4 regions of the Pseudomonas sp. KU43P genome follow, and region 4 is predicted to be linked to each of the others. Evidence: riboswitches for the same ligand, from Rfam matches in the RefSeq annotation. Region 4 holds a riboswitch; each other region holds the start of a gene.
What was found. A riboswitch is a leader RNA that binds a small molecule or an ion and turns the genes downstream of it on or off. The one in region 4 is predicted to bind cobalamin.
Positions count from the first base shown of each region.

Region 1: it holds a riboswitch for cobalamin, as region 4 does, so the genes downstream of both, KU43P_RS26775 (ABC transporter substrate-binding protein) here and KU43P_RS16685 (TonB-dependent receptor) in region 4, are expected to answer to the same signal.
Region 2: it holds a riboswitch for cobalamin, as region 4 does, so the genes downstream of both, KU43P_RS26795 (CbtB domain-containing protein) here and KU43P_RS16685 (TonB-dependent receptor) in region 4, are expected to answer to the same signal.
Region 3: it holds a riboswitch for cobalamin, as region 4 does, so the genes downstream of both, cobW (cobalamin biosynthesis protein CobW) here and KU43P_RS16685 (TonB-dependent receptor) in region 4, are expected to answer to the same signal.

Region 1 is NZ_AP019365.1:5,835,654-5,840,149, forward strand. Features, by position in the region: gene nikB (nickel ABC transporter permease subunit NikB) at 1-310, shown strand, start outside; gene nikC (nickel ABC transporter permease subunit NikC) at 307-1,152, shown strand; gene nikD (nickel import ATP-binding protein NikD) at 1,153-1,923, shown strand; gene nikE (nickel import ATP-binding protein NikE) at 1,920-2,735, shown strand; cobalamin riboswitch at 2,811-3,007, shown strand; gene KU43P_RS26775 (ABC transporter substrate-binding protein) at 3,127-4,137, shown strand; gene KU43P_RS26780 (pseudoazurin) at 4,263-4,496, shown strand, end outside.
Region 2 is NZ_AP019365.1:5,841,100-5,845,595, reverse strand. Features, by position in the region: gene KU43P_RS26815 (DUF1852 domain-containing protein) at 1-397, shown strand, start outside; gene KU43P_RS26810 (methionine synthase) at 425-1,453, shown strand; gene KU43P_RS26805 (flavin reductase family protein) at 1,545-2,054, shown strand; gene KU43P_RS26800 (CbtA family protein) at 2,128-2,889, opposite strand; gene KU43P_RS26795 (CbtB domain-containing protein) at 2,904-3,122, opposite strand; cobalamin riboswitch at 3,158-3,285, opposite strand; gene KU43P_RS26790 (histidine phosphatase family protein) at 3,297-3,845, shown strand; gene KU43P_RS26785 (OprD family porin) at 3,897-4,496, opposite strand, start outside.
Region 3 is NZ_AP019365.1:3,021,357-3,025,852, forward strand. Features, by position in the region: gene cobN (cobaltochelatase subunit CobN) at 1-1,552, opposite strand, end outside; gene cobW (cobalamin biosynthesis protein CobW) at 1,556-2,623, opposite strand; cobalamin riboswitch at 2,722-2,935, opposite strand; cobalamin riboswitch at 3,101-3,326, shown strand; gene KU43P_RS13755 (CbtB domain-containing protein) at 3,423-3,608, shown strand; gene KU43P_RS13760 (CbtA family protein) at 3,619-4,311, shown strand; gene KU43P_RS13765 (cobalamin biosynthesis protein) at 4,329-4,496, shown strand, end outside.
Region 4 is NZ_AP019365.1:3,663,591-3,668,086, reverse strand. Features, by position in the region: gene KU43P_RS16690 (DUF1624 domain-containing protein) at 1-1,048, opposite strand, end outside; gene KU43P_RS16685 (TonB-dependent receptor) at 1,236-3,362, opposite strand; cobalamin riboswitch at 3,471-3,678, opposite strand; gene KU43P_RS16680 (ABC transporter ATP-binding protein) at 3,725-4,496, opposite strand, start outside.

The DNA.
Region 1 (4,496 bases), 2.2 Mb from region 4:
TCGCGCCCGCGGCCTGCCCGAGCGCCAGGTGTGGCGTGACCACGTCCTGCGCAACGCCTGGCTGCCGTTCGTCACAGCCACCGGCATGCACGTGGGCGAACTGATCGGTGGTGCACTGGTGATCGAGACCATCTTCGCCTGGCCCGGCGTGGGGCGCTTTGCCGTCTCGGCGGTGCTCAACCGCGACTTCCCGGTGATGCAGTGTTTCACCCTGCTGCTCACCGGTCTGCTGATGGTCTGCAACCTGGTGGTGGACGTGTGCTACGCCTGGCTCGACCCGCGTAGCCGTCTGGAGGGAGCAAGCGCATGAGCGTTCTTTCAAATATTCGTCGACCGGCACTGGCCAGCTCCACCGGCATGGTCCTCGGTCTGGTCTTGGTTGGCCTGCTGGTTGTGCTGGCAGTTTTCGGCCAGTGGCTTGCACCGCACGACCCCGACTTGGTCGATCTCGGCCAGCGCCTACTGCCGCCCGACGCCAGCCACTGGCTGGGTACCGATCACTTAGGCCGCGACCTGCTGTCACGCCTGATCGTCGGCACCCGTCTGTCGCTGGGCAGCGTGATGCTGACCTTAGCGCTGGTACTCGCCCTCGGGCTGGCCGTGGGTGGCCTCGCGGGCTTCATCGGTGGACGTACCGACCTGCTGCTGATGCGCCTGTGCGACATGTTCATGACCTTCCCGACCTTGGTGTTGGCGTTCTTCTTCGTCACCCTGCTGGGCACTGGACTGACCAACGTGATCATCGCCATCGCCTTGTCTCATTGGGCCTGGTATGCACGTATGGTGCGCGGCATGGTGATTGCCCAGCGTGGTCGCGAATACGTGCTGGCCTCTCGCCTGGCCGGTGCCTCGCGCTGGGCTCGTCTACGTCAGCACGTGCTGCCGAACATCGCCGGCCCTCTGCTGGTGCTCGCAACCATGGATATAGGCCACATGATGCTGCACGTCTCGGGCCTGTCCTTCCTTGGCCTGGGGGTGACACCGCCGACCGCCGAATGGGGCGTGATGATCAACGATGCCAAGGAATTCATCTGGACCCATCCGCAACTGCTGCTGTTGCCGGGCCTGATGATCTTCTTCTCGGTGATGGCCTTCAACCTGCTGGGCGATGCCCTGCGCGATCGCCTCGACCCGACCCGGGAGCACCACTAGATGACCCCATCCACCTTGGAAGTCCGTGACCTGCACATCGAAACACAGGCTGGCACGCTGGTGCAGGGTGTCGACCTACAACTTCATCGCGGTGAAGTCTGCGCCCTGGTCGGAGCCAGTGGTTCGGGCAAGTCCCTGAGCTGCCTGGGCATGCTCGACCTGTTGCCGGCCGGCCTTGTTCGCACAAAGGGTCAGTTGCTCCTTGATGGCCAACCCTTGAGCGCTGCCCAGGTGCGGGGCCGCCTGGCCAGCTTGGTGCTGCAAAACCCACGCAGTGCGTTCAACCCGGTACGCAACATGGCCAGCCATGGGCTGGAGACTCTTCGCCAGCGCGGCACTACCGGTGCCGCCGCCCGTGAGCGGATGGTCCACTGCCTAGCCGCCGTGGGTCTCGCCGATCACACCCGCGTGTTGCAGTCGTTCGCCTTTCAGCTCAGCGGCGGCATGCTGCAGCGCATGATGATCGCCCTGGCGCTAATGGCCGAGACACCGTTTCTACTGGCGGACGAGCCCACTAGCGACCTCGACGCCGTGAGCCAGGCGCGCTTTCTCGACGTGCTGATGGATCTGGTCGAACGGCACGGACTCGGCGTGTTGCTGGTGACCCATGATATGGGCGTGGTGGCGCGCTGCGCCGATCAGGTAACGGTAATGGACGCTGGCCACATCGTCGAGCGTCAGCCCGTGCAAGCACTGTTTGCCAGCCCTGCCAGTGACACCGCGCGTACGCTGCTTGAAGCCCACCAAATCCTCTGCGGGAGCCAACCATGAGCCTGCTGCACGTCCACCAACTGAGCCACCGCTACCGCACGGGCGGACTGGTGCACAAACGTGGCTGGTTGCAAGTCCTCGACGGCATAAACCTAGAGCTACAAGCCGGCCAATCAATCGGCTTGCTGGGCAGCAGCGGCAGCGGCAAAAGCACCCTCGCTCGCCTGTTGCTCGGGCTGGAAACACCGAGCCAGGGGCAGGTCACCTTCGCAGGAGAAGCCGTCAGCCAACTGCGCGGCGAACCGGCGCGGGCCTTCCAGCGCAATGTGCAGCTGGTGTTCCAGGACGCGCCCGGCGCCTTCAACCCGCAGCGCAGCATCGGCTGGAGCATTGCCGAACCGTTGCGTCACCTGAGCGATCTGGATGAGGCGGCCCGCCGCACGCGGGCCGTTGAGTTGTTGGAGCAGATGGGACTGCGCGCCGAGCATGCCGAACGCCTGCCGCAGCAACTCAGCGGTGGCCAATTACAACGGGCCAACATCGCCCGGGCGCTGGCGATCTCACCAAAGCTGGTGGTACTCGATGAAGCGCTGTCGAACCTGGACCGAGTACTGCAACTACAGCTGCTCCAGCGCCTCGACGCACTGCGTCGCGACAAGGGCACTGCCTTCCTGCTGATCACCCATGACCTCAGCCTGGTGCGTTACTTCTGCCAGCGGGTTGTGGTGCTCGACGCAGGGCGCATCGTCGAGGACCGTGTAGTGGACGGTGACCTGTCATTCGACCACCCCATAGGCCAACAGCTGCAGGCCGCCGTGCTGCCTGAGCGCCCGATCAAGACCAACGCTCAGGTCAGCAGGTCACTCGCTTAGCGGGATCGAAGACTGAGACAACCTACGCGGCCAGGGCCTTGCACGCTAGCAACTTCCCCTACCTTAGTCTGATGGTCTACCATGCCGCCCGCCGGTTTCCACCTCGGAATTAATAGGGAATTCGTGGCTCACCCCTTGTGAGCCAAACGGAACTGCCCCCGCAACTGTAGGTGCCGAGCCTACTCCTGCACGCCACTGGACACGATCCGGGAAGGTTGGAGTTAGGCCATGACGCACCAGTCAGGAGACCTGCCGGCAAACAATAACCAACCGGCGGGGTGTCCGGGATGGACATCCTTACCCTGAATAGGGTGCTGTCTCGTGCATGCACGAGGCAAGGCGATGCCTGTCCGTGCGTCTATCCTGCGCACCGTTCGATAGGAGATCGCCCATGTTGCCCCGCTTCGCCGTCCTGTTCGCTGCATTGAGCCTGTCCGGGCTCGCCCAGGCTGCCGCTACTCACTACCCACTGACGATCGACAACTGTGGTGTGCCGCAGACCTTTGCACAGACTCCGGAGCGCGCCGTCACGATCGGTCAGGCCGGTACCGAAATGCTCTACGCCCTGGGTCTGGGCAGTAAGGTTGCGGGCACTTCGCTGTGGTTCAACAACGTGCTGCCCGAGTTCAAGGCACAGAACGACAAGGTCGAGCGTCTCGCCGACAACGATCCAAGTTTCGAGGCAGTGGTCAACAAGCGCCCGCAGCTGGTGACTGTGCAATTCGAGTGGATGGTAGGGCCCCAAGGCGTGGTGGGTACCCGTGAACAGTTCAATGAGTTGAAGATCCCGACTTATCTGCTGCCATCGGACTGTGAAGGCAAGGACAACTTGGTCGGTGCCGACGGCACCCGCATCCAGCCGTTCCGCATCGACACCATCTACAAGAGCGTGAGCCAGCTGGCTGAAATCTTTGACGCACAGGACCAAGGTGCTGCGCTGAATGCAGACCTCAAAGGTCGCCTGGATCGTTCCAAGCAGCAACTCGCTGGCAAGGACTTGTCGAAGACTTCCGCGCTGTTCTGGTTCTCCAGCGCCGACCTCGATATCGACCCCTACGTCGCCGGCCGCCAGGGTGTAGCTGACTTCATGCTACAGACCCTCGGTGTACGCAACGTCGTCGAGTCCAACGAGGAGTGGCCGACTGTAGGCTGGGAAACGCTGGCCAAGGCCAATCCGACTTGGATCATCATCGCCCGCATGGACCGACGTCGTTTCCCTGCCGATGATTACCAGAAGAAGCTGGAGTTCCTGCGCAACGACCCTGTGACCAAGCACATGGAAGCCGTGAAACAGGGGCGCATCATCATCCTCGATGCCGACGCCATGCAGGCGGGCATCCGACTGTTCCGTGGGCTTGAAACGCTTTCTACCGCTTTCGCGACCGGTAAAGCGCCTCAATAAAGTCCCCCCGATAGCCTGATCTACCCGTGCCTGATCGAGTCAACAACCTCGATCGGGCTTTCAGGCTGAACACGATGAGCCACGCACAGAGGTGTTGTGGCTGCACAGATTTCTGGAATATCTCCATGTTCATGCGTTCTCTTGCACTGCTGCTCGCCAGCGTTATTGCCGCACCGGCGGTATTCGCCGAAGTCCACGAAGTCAAGATGCTCAACCGTGGGGCCGATGGCGCCATGGTCTACGAGCCTGATCACCTGCGTATCGCCCCGGGCGATACCGTTCGCTTCGTGCCGACCCAGAGCAGCCACAACGCAGCCAGCATTCCCGCTCTGCTCCCCGCCAAAGCCGAGCCGTTCAAA
Region 2 (4,496 bases), 2.2 Mb from region 4:
ATACCTGCAGGATGAGTATTCACTGACCGATGAGTATTTCCAGAAGATGGGTTTGAAGGTTCGTTACTTCATGCCGCCAAACAGCGTTGCGCCATTGGCGTTCTACTTCGCAGGCGACCTGCTCGGTGATTACACTAACCTGGAGTTGATCAGCACGATCAGCACCATGGACACCTTCCAGAAGATTTACCGGCCTGAAATCTACAATGCCAACTCGGCAGCCGGAAAGTCCTACCAACCCAGCTTGCAGCATCAGGATTATTCGCTGACTCGTATCGTCTACGACCGGGAAGAACGTGGCCGGCTGGCTATTGAGCAAGGAAAGTTTGCTGAAGAACAGTTCATCAAGCCCTATCAAGCAGTGCTTGAAGAGTGGTCCGCCGGCTACGCTGCCTGAATAATCTAAAGTACAAGGTCTTCCATTATGAAAAAGTTGTTGCCCACTTCAACCGCTGGCAGCCTGCCTAAACCTTCTTGGCTCGCACAACCTGAGACGCTTTGGTCACCTTGGAAATTGGAAGGTGATGAACTGGTTGAGGGCAAACAAGACGCTTTGCGCTTGTCGCTGCATGAGCAGCAACTGGCTGGCATTGATATCGTCAGTGATGGTGAACAAACCCGTCAGCACTTCGTGACCACCTTCATTGAACACCTCGACGGCGTCGATTTCGAGAAGCGCGAGACCGTCCGGATTCGTGATCGCTACGATGCCAGCGTGCCTACTGTCGTGGGTGCCGTTGCGCGCCGCCAGCCGGTATTCGTGGAAGACGCAAAGTTCCTGCGTCAGCAAACCTCGCAACCCATTAAATGGGCGCTGCCAGGCCCCATGACCATGATCGATACGCTGTATGACGCGCACTACAAAAGCCGCGAAAAGCTGGCCTGGGAATTTGCCAAGATTCTCAACGAGGAAGCTCGCGAGCTTGAGGCTGCCGGTGTAGACATCATTCAGTTCGACGAACCCGCGTTCAACGTGTTCTTCGACGAAGTGAACGAGTGGGGTGTCGCCACCCTGGAGCGGGCCATCGAAGGTCTCAAGTGCGAAACTGCCGTGCACATCTGCTACGGCTACGGCATCAAAGCCAACACCGACTGGAAAAAGACTCTGGGGTCGGAATGGCGCCAATATGAAGAGGCTTTCCCCAAGCTGCAGAAGTCCAGCATCGACATCGTCTCGCTGGAGTGCCACAACTCACACGTGCCGATGGACCTGATCGAGCTCATCCGCGGCAAGAAAGTGATGGTGGGTGCTATCGATGTGGCCAACCATGCCATTGAAACGCCCGAAGAAGTGGCCAACACCCTGCGTAAGGCCCTTCAGTTCGTCGACGCCGACAAGCTTTTGCCTTGCACCAACTGCGGCATGGCGCCTTTGCCTCGTCGAGTGGCGCGGGGCAAGCTTCAGGCGCTGAGCGCCGGTGCTGAAATCGTACGAAAAGAGCTCTCGAACTAGTACTGAGCCGAAATCGGAAGTGGTTTGCCAGGATGGTTACCGCAGGTCTTCCTCAACACTTCCGACCGGCATCCAATACTCAGGACCTACCATGTCAGTTCCCAGTACAGCTATCGAGCCGTCGCGCTTTCGCCAAGCGCTCGGGCACTACGCCTCCGGTATCACGGTGATCACATCGCACACGGATGACGAGCCGATTGGCTTTACCTGCCAGTCGTTCTACAGCGTGTCGATGAGCCCGCCGCTGGTGTCGTTCAGCGTAATGGCCAGTTCGGCCAGCTATCCTAAGATACGCCAGGCCGGTCGGTTCGCGGTCAACATCTTGTCAGGTGAGCAGGTCGGGATTTCCAATCAGTTCGCTCGGCGAGGTACGGACAAGTGGCACGGTGTCGAATGGCAGGAGTCGCCACTGGGCAATCCGATCATCGCCGGGAGCCTGCACTGGTTTGACTGCGAAATTCATGCTGAGCATGTCGCGGGCGATCACCTGATTGTGATCGGCGAAGTAAAGGCGTTAAACCTGCAAGAAGCTGCTGCAACGCAGCCATTGCTGTACTTCAAAGGGCAATATTGCAACCTTGCTGAACATAGCTTGGTTTGAGTTTGGACCCTGAATAAAAAAGACGCCTGGTGGTTACGCCAGGCGTCTTTCGTTTATCCCAAGGAGCTACCCATCAGGACTGCAATCTGGCGTTATGTCGGTTGCGAGGCGCCAGGACAGGCCCTTGGGCGAGCCAACCGAACACGAGACCCAGGACTGCCCACAGCACCACGTGGATGCCGAGCGAGGCGATACGGAAATTCCACAGCAACGAGGCGGAGAACTCTTTTGGTACCTCGTTGATGGCCGGGAACAGCTTGCCGGCTACCGCCATGATCACCACGTACAGCACGATGGCCGCTACCGCTGCGGCCCAGCCGCCGTGCCGAGCCAGCAGTTTACGGAACAGGTTGACTGCCACCACCAGCGCGGCGATCGATACGACCATCATCAGGAAGAACAGTTTGGTACGTTGGCCGATGGTCTCGGGATCACCCACGGACGGCGGGTTGGCCGGGTACTTGAGTCCTGGCACCAGGATGACGCTGATGAATGCCAGCACCGCGAGGATCGCAGCCAAGCCACGGGGACCGACCTTCAGGCTGCCCATGCGCCCCATGGCGAAGGCGAACACCAAGGCAAAGATGCCGCCGATGGACACGCTGTAGATCACGACGCCGGTGAACAGGCCGACAGTGCTCTGCACTTCACAGCTGACCAGTTCCTCTTCTTCGTCAGCGGCGCCGTCACCGTGGTCATGGCTGTGCGCCAGGGTTTCCTCGAAAGCGATGGCCTGGTCTACAGAAGGCTCGCCGAACACTTTGGCGAAACCAAAGGCGAGGATGCCCGCCAACAGCCCGGCAAGCATGCCGCGCAGCAGGAGATTGCCTGTCATGTCACATTCCTCGGTCAGTGGCAGGGGAAGCCCAGCAGGTGGCGGCCGTCATGCACGAACTCATGGACATAGGCACCCGAGATCAGCGCCGTGGCACCTTGTTCAGCACCGACGAAGTAGATGGCCAGCAGCAGAAGCAAGCCAGCGAAGATCGCCCAAGGGAGGATTTCGCTCAGTGGGAGCGAAGGCAGCGACAGGTCGCTGTCAGGGGAAGTGGCAACGGTGGTGGACATGCGAAGCTCCTGGAGAATGACGCGTTCGGTCAGGATGTTGTGATTGTTGACGACATTGGGGTCTGGCTCTCGAAGTCGATTACAGTGGCGCGACCGCACCGGGTTTTCACCGGCTTCCCAATTCGTAACAAAATGATACACCTTGTCGAGATTTCCGCTCATGAAGGTTCGACCATGAAGGCCATATCCCTCACGCTGATCAGCCATGCAGCGACCGAAGCGCAGCGGTTGGGTCGGTTCCATGCCGAGGCTGATGGCGTGTTGGCGGCAGCAATTGAGCCCCTGGCCTTGGCCAAGGACACAAGCGTTCTGAGGGGCCCAGAATTGCGCGCCACTCAGACGGCAAGCCTGTTGGGGTCGCAAGCGACCGTCGAGCCCGCACTGCGCGACTGTGATGTCGGCCGCTGGGAAGGCCTCTCGTTGAAAGTGCTGCAGCGAGAGGAACCGGATCTTTTGCAGGCCTGGTTGAGCGATCCTGAGTCCGCCCCCCACGGCGGCGAGTCGGTTGCCGACGTCTGCCGGCGGGTGGCCGGTTGGCTGGATGGCTTCAATGAGCCAGGGCATTGGCTTGCGGTGACCCACCCGATGATTGTCCGGGCGGCGATGATGCACGTGCTGCAGAGTCCCTTGGCCGCGTTTCATCGCATCGATGTGCAACCGCTGGCGCAGTTGCACCTGAGCCATTACGGCATGTGGCGAGTCAAACTGACTGCCTCTGGGTGAGTGGTGGGCGGTTCGCATTGCGAGCCACCCACCTCGCGACCGCTGGGTAAGTTAGAAGCCACCCGTCAACGGATACTCCACTGCAAAGCGGATCTGGTCGCCATCCAACTCTGCTTGAGCGGTATCGCCGCGGTGGACGTTGTGTCGCAGTGAGAAGGTCGTTCCCTTGGCCTTGCCGCTCTGCACTACGTAGCGAGCCTCCAGATCACGTTCCCAGTGCTTACCGTCCTTCCCGTAGCCCAGGTATGCGTATCCACCATTGGGGTCGACATGCGTACCGTCGATATCGAAGCCGCGTACATACAGCGCTGTCAGGTTCAGGCCGGGAACCCCATAGGCACCCATGTTCAGGTCATAGCGCGCCTGCCATGACTTCTCGTTGGGGGCGTTGAAGTCGGACATCTGCACGGCGTTGGCGATGAAAATCGCACCACGGGTCACGTAATCGAAGGGTGTATTGCCATCCACCTGCTGCCATCCAAGGCTGAATGCGTGGGGGCCTTGGGCATAGCGGCCCACCAGGCTCCAGGTGGTATTGTCGATACGACCGGACAGCGCCTTGCCGGTGTCCGTGGTGCGGTAGAGGTTGAGGTCCAGGCTCAGACTGCGGCGGTCGTCGAGGGCATGGGTGATGGTGCTGCCCAGGTAGCT
Region 3 (4,496 bases), 640 kb from region 4:
CGGCACTGGGGTCGACCTGGTAGCCACGGGCCGGCTGGATACCGACGAAGGTCAGGCCATAACGCAGGCCGGCCACCATCAGCCGGCCACTGCGGTACATCGGGTCTTGCTCGGGCGGCCCCCAGCGGTCGATCACCGCCTGACGGTTGGCCGCAGGGAGGCGCTCGAATGCCTCGTTGTAGTCCGCCAAGCTCAAGCTTTGCGCGCATGGGCGTTGATCCAGATGATCGAGGTCGTTGGTCACGCCACCGAGCAACTGGTGAATCAACTGGGTCCCGCTGTTCGGCAGTTCGCCCAGCGGGTAGCCCTCGGCTTTCAGAGCATTGAGGATGTTCAAAGCAGCGGCTGGGGTGTCCAGGCCCACACCATTGCCAATGCGCCCGTCGCGAGTCGGGTAGTTGGCCAGCACCAAGGCCACGCGCTTCTGCTCATTGGGCAGACGTGCCAGTTCCACCCAGCGGCGCGCCAGTTCGGCGACGAAGTCCATGCGTTCGGGGTGAGCCCGGTAGCAGACCACATCGGACTGGCTGCGCTCGCTGCGCCAGGCCATGTCCTTGAAGCTGACCGGCCGGGTGATGATGCGCCCGTCGAGCTCCGGCAAGGCAATGTGCATGGCCAGGTCACGAGCGCCCAGGCCCTGCTCGCTGGCTTGCCAGCCTGGCTGGTTGTCTTGCGCACAGATGGCCTGCAGCACCGGAATATCTCGGCGAATCGGGCGCTGGCTGGGGCGTTCTGGGCTGGACAAGGCAAACCCGGTGGTATTGATCAGCACCTCGGCGCCGACCTCGTCCAGCCACTGCTCCACCTGCTCAAGGCAGGCGCTTTCCTTGAGGCTTGCGACCGCAATCGGCAGCGGGTTGAGCCCGGCGGCCTGCAGGCGCTGGCAGAACACGTCGATGAAGGCGGTATTGGCCGCCTGCAGGTGCGAGCGGTAGAACAACAGCGGCGCCACTGGGTACTCGGCATGCCACTGCCCGTACCAATCCTCGAGCGTGGCACTGGCCTTGCTCGGGTGATACACCGACGTGCGCGGCAAGGGTTGCGGCTCGTCCCAGGCGTAGTCACGCCCCAGCCATAGGCTGGCCAGGCAGTTGAAGAGGTTGACGGCATTGGCCTTGCCGCCCTGGCGCAGAAAGTGCCAGAGGCGCTCCGCCGCAGCACCGGTTACCGTGCCCAGGTCGGTCAGCTCCGGGTCCGGGCGGTCGTCGCCCGGTACCAGGATCAACTGCACGCCGCGGGCAGCCAGTGCCACCAACTGCTCGACGCCGTAACGCCAGTAACCAACGCCGCCGTGCAGCGACACCAGGATGACCTTGGCGTGGCGCAGCACCTCTTCTACATAGAGGTCGACCGAGGCATGGTTCTGCACCTGCATCGGGTTGGCCAGACGCAGGCTGGGAAAGTCATCGGGCAATTGCTCGGCGGTTTCGGCGAGCAACGCCAGGTGCGAGTCGCCGCTGCAGAGGATCACCAGCTCGGCGGGTGTCTGGCCAAGGTCGGCAATGCTGTCGTCCGGCACGAAGCCGCCGGGCTGGGTCCGCAGCAGGTGCATGGGTTAGGCGCCCAGGGCCTGGCGCAGGCGCGCTTCCAGTTGCACGGCATCGAGGTCCTGGCCGATCAGCACCAGGCGGGTGACGCGCGGCTCGTCGGCACGCCAGGCGCGGTCGAAGTGCTTGTCGAAGCGGGTACCCACGCCCTGCACCAGCAGGCGCATCGGTTTGCCGGGGATGGCGGCGAAACCCTTGGCACGCAGGATGCCGAACTCCACCACCAGTTGCGTCAAGGCGTCGAGCAGGAGGCTTTCGTCGGCCTCAGGCAAGTCGATGGAGATGGAGTCGAAGGCATCGTGGTCATGGTCGTCGTGGTCGTCGCCGTCGTGGTGCGAATCATGGTGGGTGCGGCGCCCGTCGATGTGCTCTTCAGACCCTGCCCCCAGCCCCAGCAACACGTCCAGCGGCAGGCGGCCGCTGCTGGCTTCGATCACCTTGACCGCCGGCGGCAGCTCTTCGGCCACTTCGGCGCGGACCTTGGCCAAGCCTTCGGCATCGATAAGGTCGGCCTTGTTCAGCACCACCAGGTCGGCACTGGCCAACTGGTCGGCGAACAGCTCATGCAGCGGCGATTCGTGGTCCAGGTTGGGGTCGAGCTTGCGCTGGGCATCGACCTGATCCGGGTAGGCCGCGAAGGTGCCGGCAGCCACGGCCGGGCTGTCGACCACGGTGATGACCGCATCGACGGTGCAGGCGGTACGGATTTCCGGCCACTGGAAAGCTTGTACCAAAGGTTTGGGCAAGGCCAGGCCGCTGGTTTCGATCAGGATGTGGTCAAGATCGCCACGACGGGCAACCAGCTCGCGCATGACCGGGAAGAACTCTTCCTGCACGGTGCAGCACAGGCAGCCGTTGGCCAGCTCGTAGACGCGACCGGTGGCTTCTTCTTCGGTGCAGCCAATGCTGCATTGCTTGAGGATTTCGCCGTCGATGCCGAGTTCGCCGAACTCGTTGACGATGACCGCGATGCGCCGGCCCTGGGCATTGTCGAGCATGTGGCGGAGCAAGGTGGTCTTGCCCGAGCCGAGGAAGCCGGTGACGATGGTGACGGGGAGCTTGGCCAGTGTTTTCATGTCGCGTTGCCCTTGGCAAATGGCGCGGGCATGCGGGACGAAAGCCTCGGGCCAGGCCGGCCGGGCTCGTTCGCCACCGGATCACCCCGCCCGGTTGAAAGTCGAAAACGTGACGAGGCAGGTCTCCTGGCTCGCACCGTTCCGGCCCCGGTCAGTCAAGGGGGCCAGGTAGGATGACGCCTTCCCGCGCCTGGGCGCAGTGGCTGTGTCGATCCGTTGCCGGTGCTTACAGTTGCGGGGGCAGCCGCGGCTTGTACCGCGTTCCCGTCTTAGCTTCGGCGTGGCCGAAGAACCTCGAAGCGGCAAGGCTACGCGGGGGGTGGCGGGTGGTCAAGCGCTGGCCGCGCGGCGCATCGCGGATGAATCCACCCCTACAGGCCGACGCGATTTCCGCCCCACCCTAAATCCCAAACCCAATCTTCCCCCACCCTCAGCAATCAAATGCAATCAATTGACGGAAACCCTGCCCCGTGCTCTCCTCACGCCTTGCGTTCAGGTGCCCCCTCGGGGGTGAAACGGGAAACCGGTGCGTCGCAGGCCCTCCAACAGGGCCGGACAAGACCGGTGCTGCCCCCGCAACGGTAAGCGAGCGAAGCGTCTAGACCACTGTGCCACGCCATTGGGCATGGGAAGGTGACGCTTTACAAAGGAGCCCTGCTCCTCCTCGCAAGCCCGGAGACCGGCCTGGCGTCACATGAACACCCCGCGGTGGGCGGGCGCTGTCGCATTCCCTCGGGCGCTTGGTGTCCGGGGCTGCCGCGCTTGCCCGTTGAGTTTCCAAACAACAAAGGATCGCGTCATGCCCATTTCCAGCGCCAAGCACAGCATCGCCACCCCCGTCACCCTCAGCCAGCGTGTCGTCATCGCCGCTGCGGCCAGCCTGCTCGGCCTGTGCCTGGTCTACTTCGCCGGTTTCTCGCACATCGAGGCGGTACACAACGCCGCTCACGATACTCGCCACAGCGCCGCGTTCCCCTGCCACTGAGGCCCGCCCCATGATCAAGCGCATTGCCCGCACCGCCGGGTTCAGCGGCCTGCTCGCTGCCTTGCTGCTGACCCTGCTGCAAAGCTTCTGGGTCGCCCCGTTAATTCTCCAGGCCGAAACCTACGAGTCGGCAGCCCCCGCCGCCGAGCACCACAGCCATGACGGCGAAGCGGTAGCCGCCCACGAGCACAGTGCCGAGGCCTGGTCGCCGGAGGATGGCTGGCAGCGCATCCTCTCGACCACTGGCGGCAACCTGGTGGTAGCCGTCGGTTTCGCCCTGATCCTCGCCGCCCTGTACAGCCTGCGTGAGCCCAACCGGGTCAGCACCGGTGCGCTGTGGGGCTTGGCCGGCTTCGCGGTGTTCTGCCTGGCGCCCACCCTGGGCCTGCCGCCCGAACTGCCAGGCACCGCAGCCGCCGACCTGGGCCAACGCCAGAGCTGGTGGGTCGGCACTGCGGCCGCCACCGCGCTGGGGCTTGCACTGCTGGTGTTCTCCCGCCACTGGCTGCTCAAGGCCGCCGGCGCGGTACTGCTGGTGGTCCCGCATGTAATTGGCGCACCACAGCCTGAGGTTCACCAGAGCCTGGCACCCGAGGCGCTGGAGACTCAGTTCAAGATCGCCTCGTGGCTGACCAATGCCGCGTTCTGGCTAGCCCTGGGCCTGCTCAGCGCCTGGCTGTACCGCCGCGCCCAACAGGCCTGATGGCCATCGAACCGTCGCTGCCGGCACTGTATGCCGGCTTCGGCTGCCGCCGCGGCTGCCCGGTAGACACCCTCGACGCCCTGCTGCGCCAAAGCCTGGCTGCCCATGGCCTGACGCTGGACGCAGTACAGGGCATCGCCACGATCAGCCTCAAAGCCGATGAACCCGGGCTAGTGCAATTGGCC
Region 4 (4,496 bases):
TGTCGAAGCCAAAGTAGTCGCCGTGGTTGTGGCCCAGCAGCGCGACGCTGGCCAGGTACAGCAGCTTCAGCACGTACAGGTGCAGCAGGTAGAAGAACATCGGCGCCGCGCCGAACACGGCCAGGGCGTTGATCCAGCGCGCTTGCCCTGCGCGTTCGAAGGCGCGCAGCAACAGCAGGCCGCAGCCCAGGGTCAGGGCCAGGAACAGCAGCGACGGCGGGTATTTGGTGATGTTGAAGAAACTCATCAGGGTTTGCGTCAGGGTCGGGTAGCCGCTCCACGGGGCTTCGCCGTAGCCGTTCTGGATGCGCAGCACCATGAAGCCGAGCAGGGCGATGACGCCGGCCAGCAGCAGTTGATGCTGGCGCTGTTGCGCAGCGCTGCCACGGGCGAACCAGGGGCCGAGGCCGTAGCCCAAGGCAATCACGCCGATCCACGGCAACACCGGGTACGAGGTGCGCAGGCGCAGGTGCTCGGAGGCCTCCAGCCAGCCACGGTCATGCAGGATCGCCCACGGCACATGCATCGCCGACGCCACGCCGAAGTGCACGCCATCGAGCAGGTTGTGGCCGGCGACGATCAGGGCGCCCAGCGCCACCAGCGCGGGGCGTGGCAGCCACACCAGCAACGACAGCGCGATCATGCTGATGCCAATCGCCCAGATCACTTGCAGGTAGATCACGCTGGGCGGGAGTTGGAATGTCCAGGCAAAGTTCACCAGGGTGAATTCCAGTGCCACCAGGAACAGGCCGCGTTTGAACAGGAAGGCCGAGACATCGCTGCGGCCCTGGTATTTCTCGCCATACAGCCAGGCCGACAGGCCGGTGAGCAGGACGAACACGGGGGCGCAGAGGTGGGCCAGGGTACGGCTGACGAACAGCGAGGGGTCGGTGGCGTCGATGGCCATCGGGTCGCTGACCTGGCGGTGCAGGAAGAAGGTTTCGCGTACGTGGTCGAGCAGCATGAACAGGATCACCAGGCCGCGCAGGGCGTCGATGCTCTGCAGGCGCTGGGTGAGCAGGGTGGGGGTGGCGGCGGCGCTTGTCATGGGAGAGGGTCGCAGGTAAGAATGATTGCCAACTGAAACGTTATCTTATAACTAATTTGCGTGGGCGTGAAAGTTGTTTTTGTGCTGTGAGGCCTGGCCCTATCGCCGGCACCACTGATTTCGAATGCAGTGGGAGCACCTGTGGGAGCCGGCTTGCCGGCGATAGGGCCAGTACAGCCAAATCAAATCAGAAGCTGTAATCCACCGTCGCAAAATAAGACCGCGGCGCCCCCATGATCCATTGCGTACCACTGAACGCCGAGGCCACATACTCGCGGTCGAACAGGTTGTTCACCTGCAACCCCAACCGCACATCTGGCAACACCTGCCACCCGATATTGGCATCGACCACGGTGTACCCCGGCGCGCTTTGGGTGTTGGCGGTGTTGGCATAACGCTCATCCACATAACGCGCCCCAAGCCCGGCCTCCACCTGCTGGCCGAACCCCTTGCTCAGCCACAGGTTGGCCGTACGCCGTGGCACGTTAGTCGGCCGATTACCAGCACGGTCCTGCGGCACACCGCCGACCCTCTCATCGAACGCGTCATACTTCGCACGCACCACGGCGGCATTGGCCGACACCTGCCACTGCCGTGGCAAGGACAGCTCCAGCGTCGCTTCGAGGCCATCGGAGGTCTGTTGCCCCGCCTGCTGTTTTTCATGGGTGATCGGGTCATCCACCAGCAGCTTCTTCTTGACGATGTGGAAGGCCGCCAACGTCCACTCGCCACGGCCCTCCCAGAACCGCTGCTTGAGCCCCAGCTCGGTCTGCTTCGCCTCGGTCAGGTCGTAGTTCATCTGCGTTGGGCTGAGGCTGACCAGGTTGTTCACTCCGTCCTCGCTGGTGGAGTACTGGCCATACAGCGACAGGTCGTCACTGACCGCATACACCAACCCCGCACGCCAGTTGCCGCCAGCCAGGCTGCGGTCGCTGCGGGTGTCGTCGATGAGGTTGTCGCGGTCGATGTGGTTCTGGTCACGGCGCACGCCGGTCACCAGCGACAGACGCTCGGTCAGCTGCAGGCGGTTTTCGGCGAACAGGGCGAAGGTGTGGGTGGTGGACAGGGTTTGCGGGCGCGTGGGCGAGTTGCTGTGGAACCCGCCCGGTGTCGGCTGCCAGGGGTCGATGTAGTCGCCGCCGACGTCGTTGTATGGTGCGTTGCTGTCGACGTTGAAGCGCACCTTGTTGTACTCGGCGCCGACCATCGTCTTGCTCGCCAGGCCGAACAGCGAGTGATCGAAGGTGAAGGTCTGGCGGTCGCCGATCTGCTCCTGGTTGTGCTTGATCTCCAGGTAGCTCTGGCGCAGCAGTTGCTCGCGGTCTGCGTCCCAGCTGTAGTCCTCGGCATTGCGCCAGTGCCGGCGGCTCTTGATGTAGTAGAGCTGGTTGCTGGCACTGACCTGGTCGTTGATGGCCCAGTCGGTGGTGAAGCGGGTCCATTCGTCGTGGTAGCGCTGCACGTCGTTCTGGATGTTGTAGTTCTTGTTGCGCAGGCTGCTGCGGTAGTGGCCGTCGATCAGCGGGGTGCCGTAGTAGTTGGCAGGCTCGGCATCGCCGCGCTCGTGGGCCAGGGTGAAGCTCAGGTCGTCGCTGGCGTCGAAGCGCAGCGCGGCGCTCAGGGCCAGGCTGCGTGAATCGGTGCGGTCGACCCAGCCGTTGCCGGCCTGCTGGTTGAGGGTGAGGCGGTAGCTCAGGCGCTCGCTAAGGCTGCCGCCGCTGTCCAGGCCCAGTTGCTGGCGGTCCCACGAGCCGTAACCCAGGCGCAGGTGGTTGTGGATGTCACCGGCGAAGGGCTTTTTCGGGACCACGTTGATCACCGCGCCGGTGGCGCCTTCGCCATACAGCACCGAGGCCGGGCCACGAATGACATCGATGCGCTCGACCATCCACGGGTCGACCGGGAAGGTCTGGGTGCCGGCGCCGGTGTACAGGCGCGCGCCGTCGAACAGCGTCATCACCGAGCCATGCCCGGTGAACCCCCGCGCCGACAGGCCGGTGCCGCCATCGCCTGGGCTGCCGATGAAGGTGATGCCGGGCGAGCGGGTGACAGCGTCCTGCACGGTGAGGTTGTTGCGCTGCTCGATTTCTGCGGCGCTGAGGCTGCTGGTGCTGGCAGGGGTTTCCAGGGCGCTGAGGTTCAGCCGCGAACCGGCCGGGGTCGGCGTGGTCAGGTCGATGTGCTGTTCATCTCGGGTATCGGTAACGGCCGTGGAGGGCAGTGCCAGCACCGTGCTGTGCTGTTCGTCGGCCAAGGCTGGGAAGGTCACGGCCAGGCAGGCCGCCAGGGGGTGAAGCTTGAAGATACGGGACATGTCTTTCCACTACTGCAGGAATGAATGGATCCCGGTGGAAAACACGCAACGGCGCACCGCGGACGCAGGCGCGCACGCGGATACCGGCCTGCGCCCGCCCACCGCGGGTTGCCAAGTGAAGCTTCAGGCCGGTCTCCGGGCTTGCGAGGGTCATGAAGGCCTTCACCTTCCCATGCAGGTGCACAGTGGTGTGTCGAAGGCTTCGCTCGCTTACCGTTGCGGGGGCAGCGCCGGACTTGTCGTGAACCACGACGCACCGGCTTCCCGTTTCACCCTGCGCGCGGCGGCGCAGGACACCTGAAACTGGCGCGCATCTGACCACTGGTCGGAGCGCGCGTCAATCATTTACCGCTTGCTCAAGTTCAGTGCGCGCCCGCCGCCTTGCTCAGGTCGCTTTGCGCCCACTCGGTGTAGATGCAGGCATCGGCCACTGCCCAGCGCACTTTCACGGTGTCCCCCGGCTGCATCGGCATGCCGGCGGCAGACAACGCTTTAACGGTCAGTTCGGTACCGCCTGGAGTCATCACGTGGCAGGTCTGGCTCTCGCCGAGGAACAGCACCTCGCCGACCTTGGCAACGACTTCGTTCCAGCCCGCCGGCAGGGGTTCGCGCGTGGCCTGGTCGAGGGTCAGGGCCAGGGCTTTTTCCGGGCGCACCATGATCAGTGCTTCCTGCCCGACGGCCAGGCCAGGGGTCAGGCGGATCGCCACTGGCTGGCCTTCGAAACTGCCAGCGCCATGGCTGGTGGCCTTGATCCGCAGGAAGTTCGAGTTGCCCAGGAACGAGGCGACGAAGGCGTTCGGCGGGTTCTGGTAGAGGTCGTAGCCGCTGCCCAGGCCGACGATCTTGCCGTGGCTGAAGATGGCGATGCGCTGGGACAGGCGCATGGCTTCTTCCTGGTCGTGGGTGACGTAGACGATGGTGATGCCCAGGCGCCGGTGCAGCTGGCGCAGTTCATCCTGCAGGTCTTCGCGCAGCTTCTTGTCGAGCGCGCCGAGGGGTTCGTCCATCAGCAGGATGCGGGGCTCGTACACCAGCGCCCGGGCGATCGCCACGCGCTGTTGCTGGCCGCCGGACATCTGCGACGGCTTGCGGTGGGCGAACTGCTCAAGCTGCACCAGCTTGAGCATGGCG